2 regions of the Brevibacillus sp. YAE8 genome follow, and region 1 is predicted to be linked to the other one. Evidence: predicted binding sites of a transcription regulator. Region 1 holds the regulator's gene; the other holds the start of a gene.
The links. The regulator LexA, encoded in region 1, represses DNA repair genes until DNA is damaged. The targets are predictions, from matches to a motif close to CGAACATATGTTCG.

Region 1 (6,581 bases):
TTCTTGATGCAACAGCATGGCTGCCTGTGCCTTTTATGGCGCTAACGCTTTTTGTTGTCGTTGCCTCGCAAATTGCCAAACTGTATAGCTCTTTTGATTCGATCATCCAAGTGATTCCTGTCTATGCAGCATATATGGCGATTACACCGATTATTGCGCGGATTGTTTCCCATCTATTCCGTTTGGATACCGGAGCAGGGCGAGCTTTGATTTTTAGTGCAGGCACGCGTAACTCTCTGGTCGTTCTTCCGTTTGCACTGGCGCTGCCGGAACCGCTAAACGGAGTGGCGTCGGCAGTGATCGTGACGCAAACCATTGTAGAGCTCATTGGGGAGCTAGTATATATTCGGCTGGTTCCAAAGGTGCTTTTGCGAGGGGCGGAGGGAATTGCGGAGAAACAAAAGTGATTCGTTTACATAAATGAGTTAGTAGAACATTTTTTATTGGGGTTTTAACGAGGCTGATCCGCTCCTGCAACCAAGAGTGGGAGTGGATCAGAAGGAACTGGCGATTTCCTGCTTTCCGGACTAGCTAAAAAGAGAGAAAGCAGAAGCTACCATGAAAACAGCACTCAAGCTGCTTATAATGAAAATAGTCCCTCTTGTTCTTTTTGACCAGAACGGATTGAGCCAGGAGGGAATCCGAGCATTGTTGGCGAGGAACTATTTCTGGCGCTTTTTCACGAACAGCACAGCGCTGGCAGCGACGACGCCTGCGAGGTAAATAATTGCGTACGATATGGCGCGCAAATAAGACAACTCTGAAGGAGTTCCGTTATAAATGGCGGTAGTAGCCGAGACGAGGATGATGCCGATGACGTAAACGGCCAGCCCGATCAAAATGCTTTTTCCCATGTCAATCTCTCCTTTGTGGCCTAGCTAGTGAGAGCATAACATGAATAAGGATTATTTTCTATTTTTTGTAAAGGGTACAAAATCAAAAAGATAACATTGTTTCTTATAGGAAAGGAACCTTTATGAACCCGCAACTAAAACAACTCCTGCTCCACTTCGACGACGCAGCCGAATGGTATGCCCCGAAAGACTTCGATTACCGAAAAGAAATGCAGCAAGTAAAAATGGTAAAAGCCCGCTTGGAAGCTGAAACAGACAACCGTTTCGAACTGGACGACTGCGTACAGGACGCCTCGTTTTTCGCAGAGATGTACATCCTGGAAAAAAGCCAACACGATGCGAAAGCGAGCGGGGGAAGCTATGCGATGTGCTACGAGCTGGCGATCCGCTTTTCGGCCTTTGGACGGTTCGTGACGATCCATGGCGCTTTTGACGAGACGGGAAAGCAACCAGACCTGAACCGCATCATCGCCACGCTGCAGGAGAACGGCTACCGCTACATCCCCGCAGACGAGCTGAACACCTTGTACGATGGGAAAAATCAAGCGATGATCGGCGAATACACCTGGTGGAACCGATTTTTCGACTACTTGTAACAGCCGCATCCTTCTTTTGCCCGCCGCTTTGGACGAACCATTTTTGTCTAGCGGGGCTTAACCTATCCGATCCACGTACATTCAGTTCGCCCGGCATGCCGAAACAATCGTTATCTCGCTTCCGACCGGCCTATCTGGCTGTACCATGCTCAAGCCAATGGAAGCTGAGAGGGCAGTTCCCCCGCCTAAACAGCGAGTGGCGGAACAGTTTGGATGTACTCGCCACGCTGGCAAAATAAGAGAAACGCTAGCAACTCCCGTGAAAAAGATTAACCTCACCTAACTTTGGTTAGGAGACAGCAAATAGAGAAGCAAAGTATAGTAAAGGTACCCGAAAGGAAAATCCTCACTTTCCGTTGATGGACGCCATTGTCGATGAAAATCGCCCTCCTGATGGCGTGGCCTTTGTGGAAGCTCCATTTCTCCGCGCAGTTTTCGCAAAGGCAGCGGGCTTCATCAAAGATTCGGTCAAAAGAACGAATGCATCCTCTCGCCCGTTTGCCGTCAACTGCCCCTTGAGTTGCTTGAGGGGTATTTTTTATGAAAACGGCTCCTTGTTCGCTAAGCTTGAACAAGGAGCCGCCACTGTTTTTCGCGCATGATCGTGTTTCTGCTCATTTGACCATCGTAGCCAGAAAATCATGCAGTTTTTCCAGCGAACGAATATTTTGATTGCAAGTGACGCTGTCCTGACACAAATAGTTTCCTTTTTTCAAATACGTGCCGTCGCCAGCGCCCCGCGCTTCCAGGACGAACATGCCGATGTCGGTAATTTTGTTGCAGATCGCACAAATCCCTTTTTTGGGCAGGGGAGTAAAAACGCCGTGAATGCCGATCAGCTTGTCAGGGTAGTAGGCGATCATGTACTTTTTGTCTGCCCCGCTGTCGAACCAGCTTACATACGACGTTTCGGCATACGGGATTTCCGCTGTCGCAGGCGGCTTGAGCTTCTTGACCTTCGGGAACATTTTTTTGATCGCTTGCTCGGTCAAAGCGGGAAACGGGATGATATACGGCGAGAGCCGCAGCAAAAACTGTTTGGCTTCGTTCTTTTCCTTGATGGCTGCGAGTGGCGCAAGCAGTTGCTTTTGTTCCTCTGTCATGCCGGGGAAGAGCTGGAACACGGATTCCTGGGCGATTTCTTTGCGGGCCCGGATGACATTAGGGTCTGTGCTGCTTGTGTATGCGTTCAACAAGGTTTGCACCTGTGCTTTGATGAAGTGATAGTGGTGGGGTGAAATAAATGGTTGCATCTTTCTGGTTCCTCCTTGCAGCGTACTCCGTCGGGCGTGAGGAGTCGTGATGGTGTTTGTACCTTCTACTGTAAAAGGAGCGGAGTGCGCTGCAAAGGGAAAAAACGATTGTAAAAAGAACTCGGCATAGGAAAAGCACTGACCGTCTCGTGGACGCGCCAGTGCTTTTGTCTATTTGGCATACACAATCTTTTTGATCGTTTCCGTCGAGAGAAAGTACTGCTCGGCCAGCTCCTGGATGGAGGCGCCTTCGCGAAAAGCGTTGCGGATCGCGCTGTTGCGTTCATCCAACTGTTTTCTGCCGCCGGTCCGGGTCCCCCATTTGTGATGGGCCGTCTTCGGTTTCGGAATGTAGATGATTTCTCCCTGCACGTACTTTTGGATTTCTGCGATCAAGGTTTCTGGCAGCATGCTGGCTGCATTCACATATTTCATTTCCGCTCGCTCCTTATTTTTGAAGTGAAAAATAAGGGGCAAAGCCAGGAAATAAGAAATGAGATACGTTAGAGAAGGCGATGAATTGTCTAAACGACTGTCCACCTCATGCAAAGTATCGCCTTATTCCCAGGCTTTGCATGAGACGCTGCAGTATCTGGCAAACCAATTCCATTCACCAACCACACACCCCCTCGTTCTCGTTTACTCCCTGCGCGCCGCCAAGTGCCCGCGCAGTAGTTCCCATTATAAATCATCTGTCCGCCATTTGCACCGCGGCTCTGGCGATTTTTTCACCACGCGCGCGCCGTCCGCCTATGCGACAAAGGAGCGGGGGACTCTTTACCTGGTCACAAGAGTGCGGAGCTGTTCTTCCGTCCACTTTTCCACATCCAGCAGCGCCTGGTATGGATCGTCTCCCGGAATGTTAAAATAGGAGGCAAAAGCAGGTTCGGTTTTCAGGCCGTCTTGCTTGAGCTGGCGGATGGCGCGGAGGGCGTCAGCGCCACCGAGCAGCAGCAAACGGTGCTCGACGACCATGTGCCGATACGCATTTTGCTGTTCGACCGGGCGCGGTTGGGCAAACAGCTCAAACCAGAAGCCGCAGGCAAAAAACGTAATCAGGCAGGTGGGCACGCCTTGCACGAGCAGACGAGCTTCCTTGTAGCCTTCATACGCCGCATACGAAGCGCGGACGACGTCGGCAAACTGCTCGAGGTCGTGGCACTCGCAAATAATGTCCAGATCGCTGTCCGCAATGTCGATGTCCAGAGGGATCGTACCTGCGAGCACGGGATCGAACGCTTGCAGCCGCTGCATGACCGCGGATTGGGCGATGGCCTGGCCCGCAGCTTTTTGTTTCGGTGTCCCGTTGTGCAAATAAGATAGGTCGCGCCAGTTTCGCGTCATAGTAACCCTCCGCTTTCGTTAAAATAGGCAGGTACTCCTCGCAGACGGCCTCACGGATTCGCAAAAGAAGAGTGCAACTTCAATCCGCTTTTTCTCGTATTACCTATGTGAGAGGAGTGCATAGAGAATGGATATTGTTCTTTGGATTATCGTGTTGGTGCTTTTCGCGCTAAGTATCGCCGGTATATTTTTGCCAGTACTACCCGATACGATTTTACTGTGGGCAGGCTTTTTGCTCTACCACTTTTTCATAGCCGATCCGGGAGCGGGGTTGCCAGCGTCTTTCTGGTGGGGGATGGTGGTGCTCAGTATCTTGCTGTACGGTGCGGATTTGTTGACCAACATGTTTTTCGTGAAAAAGTACGGCGGCTCCAAATGGTCTTCGGTGGCTGCGGCCGTAGGGATTGTTCTCGGAATCTTCGTGTTCCCGCCGTTCGGGATGCTGATTATGCCGTTCGTGCTCGTGGTGCTGGTGGAGTTGCTCGTGCAAAAGCAGCCGATAGAGAAAGCGGTAAAGGCAGGCTTTGGCTCGCTGATCGGCTTTTTGGGAAGCGCAGTTGTCAAAGTCGTGTTGCAGGTGAGCATGATCGTCTGGTTTTTCCTTGCCAGATAAATATAATGATAGAGACGAAAAAGGACAGCGGAGGCTGTCCTTTTTTCATGCGCTGGAACGATTAGTGGATGAGGCGATAGACGCCAATGACTTTTCCGAGAATGGTGACGTTGTCCAAAATGATCGGTTCCATCGTCGCGTTTTCCGGCTGGAGGCGGAAGTGGTTCTTCTCTTTGAAAAAGCGCTTGACGGTCGCTTCGTCTTCTTCTGTCATGGCGACGACGATATCGCCGTTGTTGGCGACGTGCTGCTGACGCACGATTACGTAGTCGCCGTCCAGGATACCGGCGTCGATCATGCTGTTCCCGGAAATCCGCAGCATGTACACCTTGTCTGAAGTCACGATATTTTCTGGAAGCGGGAAGTACTCTTCGACGTCCTCAATCGCGGTAATCGGCTGCCCGGCGGTTACTTTCCCGATGACGGGAACGCGAACGACAGAGTCCTCGAAGTTGTCCTGGAAGCGGTCTTCCTCAGACAGCAGTTCGATGGCGCGAGGCTTGGTAGGGTCGCGGCGGATCAGCCCTTTCTTTTCCAAGCGCGCCAGATGACCGTGCACAGTAGAGCTGGAGGCAAGTCCGACAGCTTCGCCGATTTCGCGGACGGATGGAGGATAGCCTTTGTCCCGGACTTCCTTGCGAATAAATTCGATTATGGCTTGTTGTCTGCTGGATAATTTTGACATAGAGAGACACCCCTGATTTCTCGAACATGTTTTCCTATATTATACCATGGGAGCTTGCGTTCGACAAACATAAGTTCGATTTTGATGCGAACAGGAATTTTTGACAGGGTAAATGCATTTGATTCGACAGCAGCGGCCAAATCTCGAAAAAAGCGCGGGCGGGCGGCCGGAGCCGTAAGTTGCAGCAGTTCCATTGTAATAGAGCCGGGCTAACTCCAAGTCGGCAAACAGTTCCATCGTCGCGGAGCCGGGCTTACGTCGAGCCACAAGCCGCTCCACTGTCGCAGAGTCGAGCTCACGTCAAACCGCCAGCCGCTCCAGTACCGAAGAGCCGAGCTTACGCCAAGCCACAAACCGCACCAACGCGGCACACTTGGACTTCTGTTCAGGTAGCAAGCAACCAGCTAGAAACGAGCTAAATCCACCCCAATAGAGTCGCCCGGCAGCGTCATCCGAAGCAAAAACGGCTGCGCACAGCAGCTCCGCGCGAATTTGCGAGACGGCGGTTTTTGTATTGACATGAACATATGTTCTCATTTATGATAGGGATACGAACTTATAGAACGTATGTTTGTAGGGGGTCATATTATGAATGCCATGTCTATCCATAACCGTTTCGAGAAAAAGCAGCCTCGCCGCGTCCGTTTGGGCATCACGAGAGGACAAGCTATTTTGTTTTTGCTGACGTTCTCTCTCTTTTTTTACTTGCTTACCGAACTGGTGTTTGCCTCTTCTGCGCATAAAGAGCCGCTAAAAGGAAAAGAAGTGACCGTTCGCTCCGGCGACAGTCTTTGGACGATTGCTGTGCGCCATCATCATTCGGAAAAGGTGGATGTGCGCGATCTGATTTTCGATATCAAAATGGCGAACAACCTCGACAGCAATCTCATTTATCCGGGGCAGACCTTGTTCATCCCGGAAACGGACTGATTCGAGCACTTGCCCGCCATCCGCTCTCTTGCCAGTTCCGACTGATATGATATAATAAAGCGGCATTACTACAGAGTGGGAGGAACCGGAACGTGGTATCTGACGCGGAAATTAAACGAATCAACGAACTGGTCAAGAAATCTCGCGAGGTTGGCTTGACTGACGAGGAAAAGCAGGAGCAAAAAGCTCTGCGCCAAAAGTACATCGATGCGGTCAAGATGTCGCTTCGAGCGAATCTGGATTCCATCCGCTATGTGGAAGATCTTGAGGAAAATCGTCCAAAACAGTAAACTTACTTGTATTGAT
Region 2 (6,581 bases), on a different contig from region 1:
ATTCGAGAAGCGAGCAGAGATTGCGGGATATGGAACAGTTTCATCAACTGCTGGAAGCCAAAAAGACAGAGGAAGCGCTGGAGCAGAATACCCGGATGTGGTTTGACGGACCTGGCTGTGCGGCGAATACCAAGCGGGCAAAAGCGCGTGAGCTGTTTGCAAGCATGAGTCGAAACGCCTTTTCTTTGCCTGCTTTTGGAGAAGGACTCGTGGGACTCACTCCCCCTCCAAAAGAGCGTCTGGAGGAAATCAAGGCCCCCACGCTGGTCATTGCGGGAGCACGCGATTACATCGACTTTTTGCAAATCGCTGACGAGCTGGCTGAGCGGATCGAGCGGGCTGAAAAGGTCATTTTGACAGATTCGGCCCACATCCCGCCGATGGACCAGCCAGAAGTGGTAAACGAGCTCATTCTGCGCTTCCTCAAGCAGCAAAGCGACGAGTAATGCATAGACGTGCAGCAAAAGAAGACACCACGCGGGAAAAACTACTCGTAGGTGTCTTTTTTTGCTGGTATATTCGGCTGCTTCAAAAAATCGTCACAGCAGATAGCCCGATGTAGCCATACAGATTCACAGACGATTTTGATAGGATTAGTGACGAAAAGGCGAAGGAAGTAGGTGATTGGCTGATGCACAGCATGAAGCGACTATGGACCGTGCTTTCGCTGGCCTTTTTTCTTGTGCTTGCGATTGGAACCAATTCGGCCTATGCCCATGCAGGCATGATGGGCAGCACTCCGAAAGACGGCGAGGTGCTGCAGGCGAATCCGGGACAAATTTCCATGCGCTTTACCGAGACGCTGGAGCCGGATCTCGTCACCGTACGCCTGTTTGACTGGGACGGCAAGGAAATACAAATGCAGCGACCGACCTTGCAGCCGGGAGATGCTTCGCAGGTGAATGCGCAGTTGCCGGCGGATTTGGCGGAAGGGACGTACTCGGTGATCGTGGCGGTCGTATCCGAAGACGGCCATCCGGTTGAGGAGCGCCTGACCTTTTCCATCGGGCAAAAAAGCGCGGTCGTGGTGCCGCCCGGGGCAAAGCAGACGGATACGAATTATTTGATCGTCTATCGTTACCTTGCGCAAGGGATTATTTTGCTCGGCGGCGGTTTGTATCTGATTGCCGATCGAGGACAGCGCTACGGTTTGCCGACGCTTCGGGCGCTGATCGGGATTGGCAGGCAGATCGGCTGGGCGCTTGCGCTCGTGGGACTTGTTTTTCTCTGGTTTTTGTACGACGAATCGTTGACGGCCGTTACCTTGACGCAAGCCCTGTGGCGGTTTGACAGCCATTTGCTCGCGCAGTCTCCGTTTGCCGTCATGCTGATCGTCTCCTTTCTGCTCCTGCTGCTATTGGCTATTCCGAACATGGTATCTGGCTGGTACGCGGGAATTTGGGTACTGCTGATTGGCGCGCAAGCTTTTGGCGGCCATGCCTGGGGGATTGCTCCTGTCTGGCTGTCGATCGTGCTGCGGCTGTTGCACGTCCTGACAGTGGCGCTATGGCTTGGCGCGCTCGTCTACCTGCTGCTGGTGGCAAAAGAAACAGAGCGGGGCAATGCGCCGTTCAAGGCCTTCTTCTTGCGCCTGGTTGCCGCGGCGGCCGTACTTGCCGTCGTGACGGGAGTGCTCATGCTGATCGTGCAGACCGATGTAGCGCTCATTTGGCAAAGCTCGCTTGCCTGGAGCTATTTGCTCTACGCCAAAATCGTCAGCGTCTGCATCATGCTCGCGCTCGCCTATCGGCAAACGAAGCGCTGGCGGGCGAACGGCAGTCTGCTCATGAAATGGCTGCGCTGGGAAATCATTTTCGGTATCGTCGCTGTGCTGGCAGGGCTTTGGATGAGCCAGACCAACTATCCGACTGACATGAATGACACGACAAACACACAAGCCGCAAAACAAACGGCGACAAACTAGGAGGGTTTTTTGCATGAAGATGAAAAAATGGCTGAGCAGTGTATTGGTGGCAGGAGCAGTTTTGACGCTCGCGACTGCGGCGCAAGCGCACGTCAACGTCTATCCGAAAGAAACCACTACCGGCTCTTATGAAAAATATACCGTTCGCGTACCTGTGGAAAAGGACGTCAACACAGTAAAAGTGAAGCTGGAATTTCCGGCTGGAGTGAAAGTGAACACCGTACAGCCAGTTCCGGGCTGGAGCTACGAGTTTGAAAAAGACAAGGACGGCGTGAACACAGCACTCGTCTGGACCGCGACAGACGGCGGCATCAAGGCGCATGAGTTCATGGAGTTCGCTTTCGTGGGCGCGAACCCGAAAGAGGAAGGTGCACTCGCATGGAAAGCGTATCAGACTTACGCGGATGGCGAAGTAGTTGAGTGGACCGGAGACAAGGATTCCAAGACGCCTGCGTCCGTGACTACAGTGAAAGCGGGCGTTGGGGAAGCCGGACACGATCACGGGCACGACGCTGCTGCACCGGCGGCAAGCCCAGCCCAAGATCAGGCGGCGGCAAGTGCAGGCGGCAGCAACACATTGCCACTGGTGCTCTCCGGACTGGCGCTTCTGCTCTCCATTGTGAGCCTGTTTAGAAAAAAAGCGTAAAACCAAACGGCGGAAATGCCGTGCAGCTAGTCGATATGCTGCACGGCATTTTTCATTTTTTCTCTACCTATTTTTCCGGAATCACTTTATAATGAAGGCTAATTACTTTCGGAGGTGTTAAATAATGTCAATCACAATCAAATTGGCGCAAGCGAACACAAGAGTAGGAAAACAATACGAGTGGCAGTGTGGCACGTGCGGATTTTCTCCGCGATAACGAGCAGTAATCTAGCGGCATCACGGCTGGAAAGACGGAACGTGTCATCTGCCCAAAGAGGTGGAGACTGTTTCCATGGTTATGAATGCAACGCATGTATATATGACGAAACGATTTGCGACGTCGCTCGCCAACGCGACGATGTTTACGACCTACGCGCTCTACTACATTGCGGCGCTGGGACTGAATCCGTTTGAGCTTTTGCTGGTCGGCATGGTGCTGGAGCTGTCCGTGCTCTTGTTCGAGGGCGTGACGGGTGTGGTGGCGGATACGTACAGCCGCCGTCTGTCTGTCATTATCGGGATGTTTTTGCTGGGGACGGCTTTTGTTCTGCAAGGTATTTTGCCTGCCATTGATGGTGTTTTGCCGTTTGTCTCCGCGTTTATGTGGGTGTTGGTTGCCCAAGTGTTTTTCGGCGTGGGAGACACGTTCGTCAGCGGGGCCGATACGGCCTGGATTGCGGACGAGGTGGGGGAAGAAAAGCTCGGGAGCATCTTCATGCGGGCGAAGCGCTACTCTTTGCTGGCGAATATGCTCGGAATCGGGCTGAGCGTTTGGCTGTCCACGCTGGCTCCAAACTTGCCCTATCTGGTCGGGGGCTTGATCTATTTGGGGCTTGGCGTGTTTTTGATCCTGTTCATGCAGGAGACGGGCTTTACGCCCAGGGAGCGCGAGCGAGGCGCTTCCCACTGGCGGGAAATGGCCCAGACGTGGCTGTCTGGCGCACACGTCATTCGCAGGCAGCCGATCTTGCTGTTGATTTTGCTTGTGACGCTGTTTACGGGCGCAGCTTCCGAGGGATACGACCGCCTGCGGGAAGCGCACTTGATTTCCGAGATTGGCTTCCCGCAGCTTGCGGGCATTTCGATGGCGATGTGGTTCGGCATCATTGCCGCCCTGTCGAGCCTGCTCGGGCTGTTCGCGGTCAGCTTTGCCGAGAAGCGGCTGGATGTCAACAACGGGCGTGTCGTCATTGTCGGCATGTTCGTTTTGACCGCGCTGAAAATTGCGGCGTTGATCTCCTTCGCCATGGCTCCTGATTTTGGCTGGGCGCTGGCCACCTTGCTGCTGATCGGAGCCATCGAGTCACTTATCAACCCGCTGTACGACACGTGGCTGAACCTGAACATCGAAAGCAGCGTGCGGGCGACCGTCCTGTCGATGATGAGCCAGTCCAACGCGTTTGGACAGACGGCAGGAGGACCAGCAGTCGGCTGGATCGGAAACCGCCTGTCGATCCGCGCATCCTTGCTGACGGCGGCGCTGCTACTGCTGCCGATCCTGGCGGTGTTCGGGCGGGTGCTGCGCAGGCGTTAACTGGCGCAAAGAGTTTCAGAGTAGTTCGCGCGATGTATATAAGCTTACGGTTCAAGGTGATACTGTCATTCAAGGTTTAATATCCTTGGAGCCAAACGAACTGTAGGTAGATGTATATGTAGCAGAAAGCGCCCTATGGAACATAGGTAGCGCAAAAAAAGAGTTTGTTGGTGTTGGCCCTCATCTTTTTGCCATTGCGTGCAAAAAAAGTTTTGATTTAGGATTCGGTGGCTGGGTAGCATTTTTTGCAAAGACGAATCTCATTGAACATTACGTTCAATCTTTACGCGCACAGAGTATCGGTCACAGAATTGTAATACCGCCGCCGTCAGCTTTTGAATTGGTTCAGGCTTTGGATAGGAGGATGGCAATATGGGAAACAAGTTTTTAATCGATCTTCGAATGGAGAAGCTTGAAGATGTCGCAAAAGGTATCCTTGCCATACCGTCTGTAACCGAGGCTGAACGTAAAGAAAGCGATGCGTTGTTAAAAAAGTTGATTCTAAATTCGAAGGAAAAAGTGAAATAGCAGCCTGGCCACTAAAGGTGGCCGGGCTTTTTTGTGCAATACCGCACCGTCTCTTTTGAAAAGAGGCTCATCCAATTGTCGCGAGCCGAAGAGGACGCAGCCATAACGATCCCGGTAGCAAGCAGGGAAAAAAACCAATTTGCGAACATGAGTTCTCTTGTGTTAGGATGTTTTCAACAGCAGCTAGGCATGGGGAGACGGCTGCGCGTCCAATCAATCATGTCTTTTCATGAGGCGGTGACAGCTTTGGTGTTGGCGGATTTGAAAAAGTACAGAGACAGACAGCAAGCGGTTGAGATCATTTATTTGAACAAGCGGGGCCAGACGAGCAGGCGAATCATCCGGATTCTTTTGCTGGATGAGGATAAGGGGCAGCTCAAGGCGTATTGCTATACGAGAAAGGCTTGTCGGGTGTTCGCGATTGCCGGCATTTTGGCGCTCGCGCCAGTTGCCGGGCAGTTTGTGGGGTGAGGTGGCAGGTCACGGGAGGTCGCGAGGGTCAGGAAGGGCAGGGAAGTCAGCCAAATGGTTAGATGGCTGGACAGTCAGGAAGTCGGAAAGTCGGGCGGCCGGAAGCGGAAGCCATAACGGCCGGGGAGTCGGAAAGCCGTGCAGTTGGACAGTCGGAAAGTCGTGCAGCCGGACAGTTGGAAAGCCGTGAAGCCGGAAAGCCGGAAAGCCGTGCAACCGAACAGCCAGACAGCCAGAAAAGCTGCCCCTCTGACACCCCGACCCCGAGGCAGTCAGCTCCCCTCCCCACCAACGCCATCCTTTTCACCCATCCTGTTCCAAAAGTGTTAGCCAGCTTGTGGTATAATGAAAGTGAACACAGTATTCCCCTTAGGGGCGGAGAGGGCGTGGACGCTGATGGAGTACGTTATTCTCATCGTCGTTTTTCTCGTAATCGCAGTGACTCTCTTTTCGATCAGAGCCGTCGCAAAGAGCGGAAGGAGACGCTCGTATTCGTCGTCCTCAGACAGTGGCGGAGCCTTTTATGTGGACAGCGGCCATCATCACCATCATCGCCACCACGACTCGGATGGATATGGATGCAGCCACGACAGTGGCGGTGGAGACAGCGGAGGCGGAGGCGGCGGTGGAGGTGGAGACTGAGGCTTTTTCCATGCCTCCTGATGTGTTACAATGATTGGGAAAAAGTTGATTCCAAACCATGAATGGTGCGGGCTTGAAAAAGGAGAGATGTATTATGGCAAACATCAAATTCGTACAGAGTGTAGGAACGTCCGTCGCAGGAATCCTCCTTTCAAGCGAACAGTAGCACCGTTCAAAAAAATGAGGATTCGACTGCGACTGGTTTTGGCGTAGGGCCAATCATACAACCATTTGCAGGGGGAATCCGTTTTGAATCACACAACCAATCAATCTGTTTTGCAAACTTTGGGCTGGAATGAGCATTTTGCCAATCTGTTCGCCCCTTATGCCGAGAAAGGCTACAGCGTGGGCAGAATCACGCTGGAACATAAACGCATTTATCGTCTGTTGAGCGAGCACGGCGAGCTTTTGGGCGAAGTCACGGGCAAGTTGCGCTATGAGGCGACTGGCCGCGAGGATTATCCGGCGGTAGGAGACTGGGTCGTCATCACGGCGCGTCCCGAGGAAAAGAAAGCCTCGATTCATGCAGTGCTGCCGCGCAAGAGCAAGTTTTCCCGCAAAGCTGCGGGAGACAGCGTCGAAGAGCAGATCGTGGCTGCCAACGTCGATACCGTATTTTTAGTGAATGCCTTAAACAACGATTTTAATATACGCAGGATGGAGCGCTATCTCATCCTCGCCTGGGAAAGCGGAGCCAATCCGGTGATCGTGCTTTCAAAAGCCGACTTGTGCGACGATCTGGAGCAGCGCATCGCGGACGTAGAAAGCGTCGCGATTGGCGTGCCTGTGCACGTAGTCAGCGCAGAGCGGGGAGAAGGGCTGGAACAGCTTGCCCC

Region 2: AC27IT_RS15600 (WYL domain-containing protein) is a predicted target of LexA. The motif match lies at 4,775-4,788, and genes of this name have one in related genera.

The regions. Positions count from the first base shown of each region.
Region 1 covers NZ_BAAIYG010000001.1:510,253-516,833, reverse strand. The annotation lists gene AC27IT_RS01940 (arsenic resistance protein) at 1-407, shown strand, start outside; gene AC27IT_RS01935 (hypothetical protein) at 663-854, opposite strand; gene AC27IT_RS01930 (hypothetical protein) at 977-1,450, shown strand; gene AC27IT_RS01925 (hypothetical protein) at 1,807-2,052, shown strand; gene AC27IT_RS01920 (FusB/FusC family EF-G-binding protein) at 2,065-2,703, opposite strand; gene AC27IT_RS01915 (CD3324 family protein) at 2,875-3,138, opposite strand; gene AC27IT_RS01910 (DUF4269 domain-containing protein) at 3,481-4,047, opposite strand; gene AC27IT_RS01905 (DUF456 domain-containing protein) at 4,175-4,660, shown strand; gene lexA (transcriptional repressor LexA) at 4,722-5,345, opposite strand; gene yneA (cell division suppressor protein YneA) at 5,934-6,275, shown strand; gene AC27IT_RS01890 (DUF896 domain-containing protein) at 6,368-6,565, shown strand.
Region 2 covers NZ_BAAIYG010000012.1:38,789-45,369, forward strand. The annotation lists gene AC27IT_RS15575 (alpha/beta fold hydrolase) at 1-446, shown strand, start outside; gene AC27IT_RS15580 (copper resistance CopC/CopD family protein) at 641-1,924, shown strand; gene AC27IT_RS15585 (YcnI family copper-binding membrane protein) at 1,938-2,570, shown strand; gene AC27IT_RS15590 (MFS transporter) at 2,863-4,104, shown strand; gene AC27IT_RS15595 (hypothetical protein) at 4,477-4,632, shown strand; gene AC27IT_RS15600 (WYL domain-containing protein) at 4,822-5,103, shown strand; gene AC27IT_RS15605 (hypothetical protein) at 5,605-5,757, opposite strand; gene rsgA (ribosome small subunit-dependent GTPase A) at 5,995-6,581, shown strand, end outside.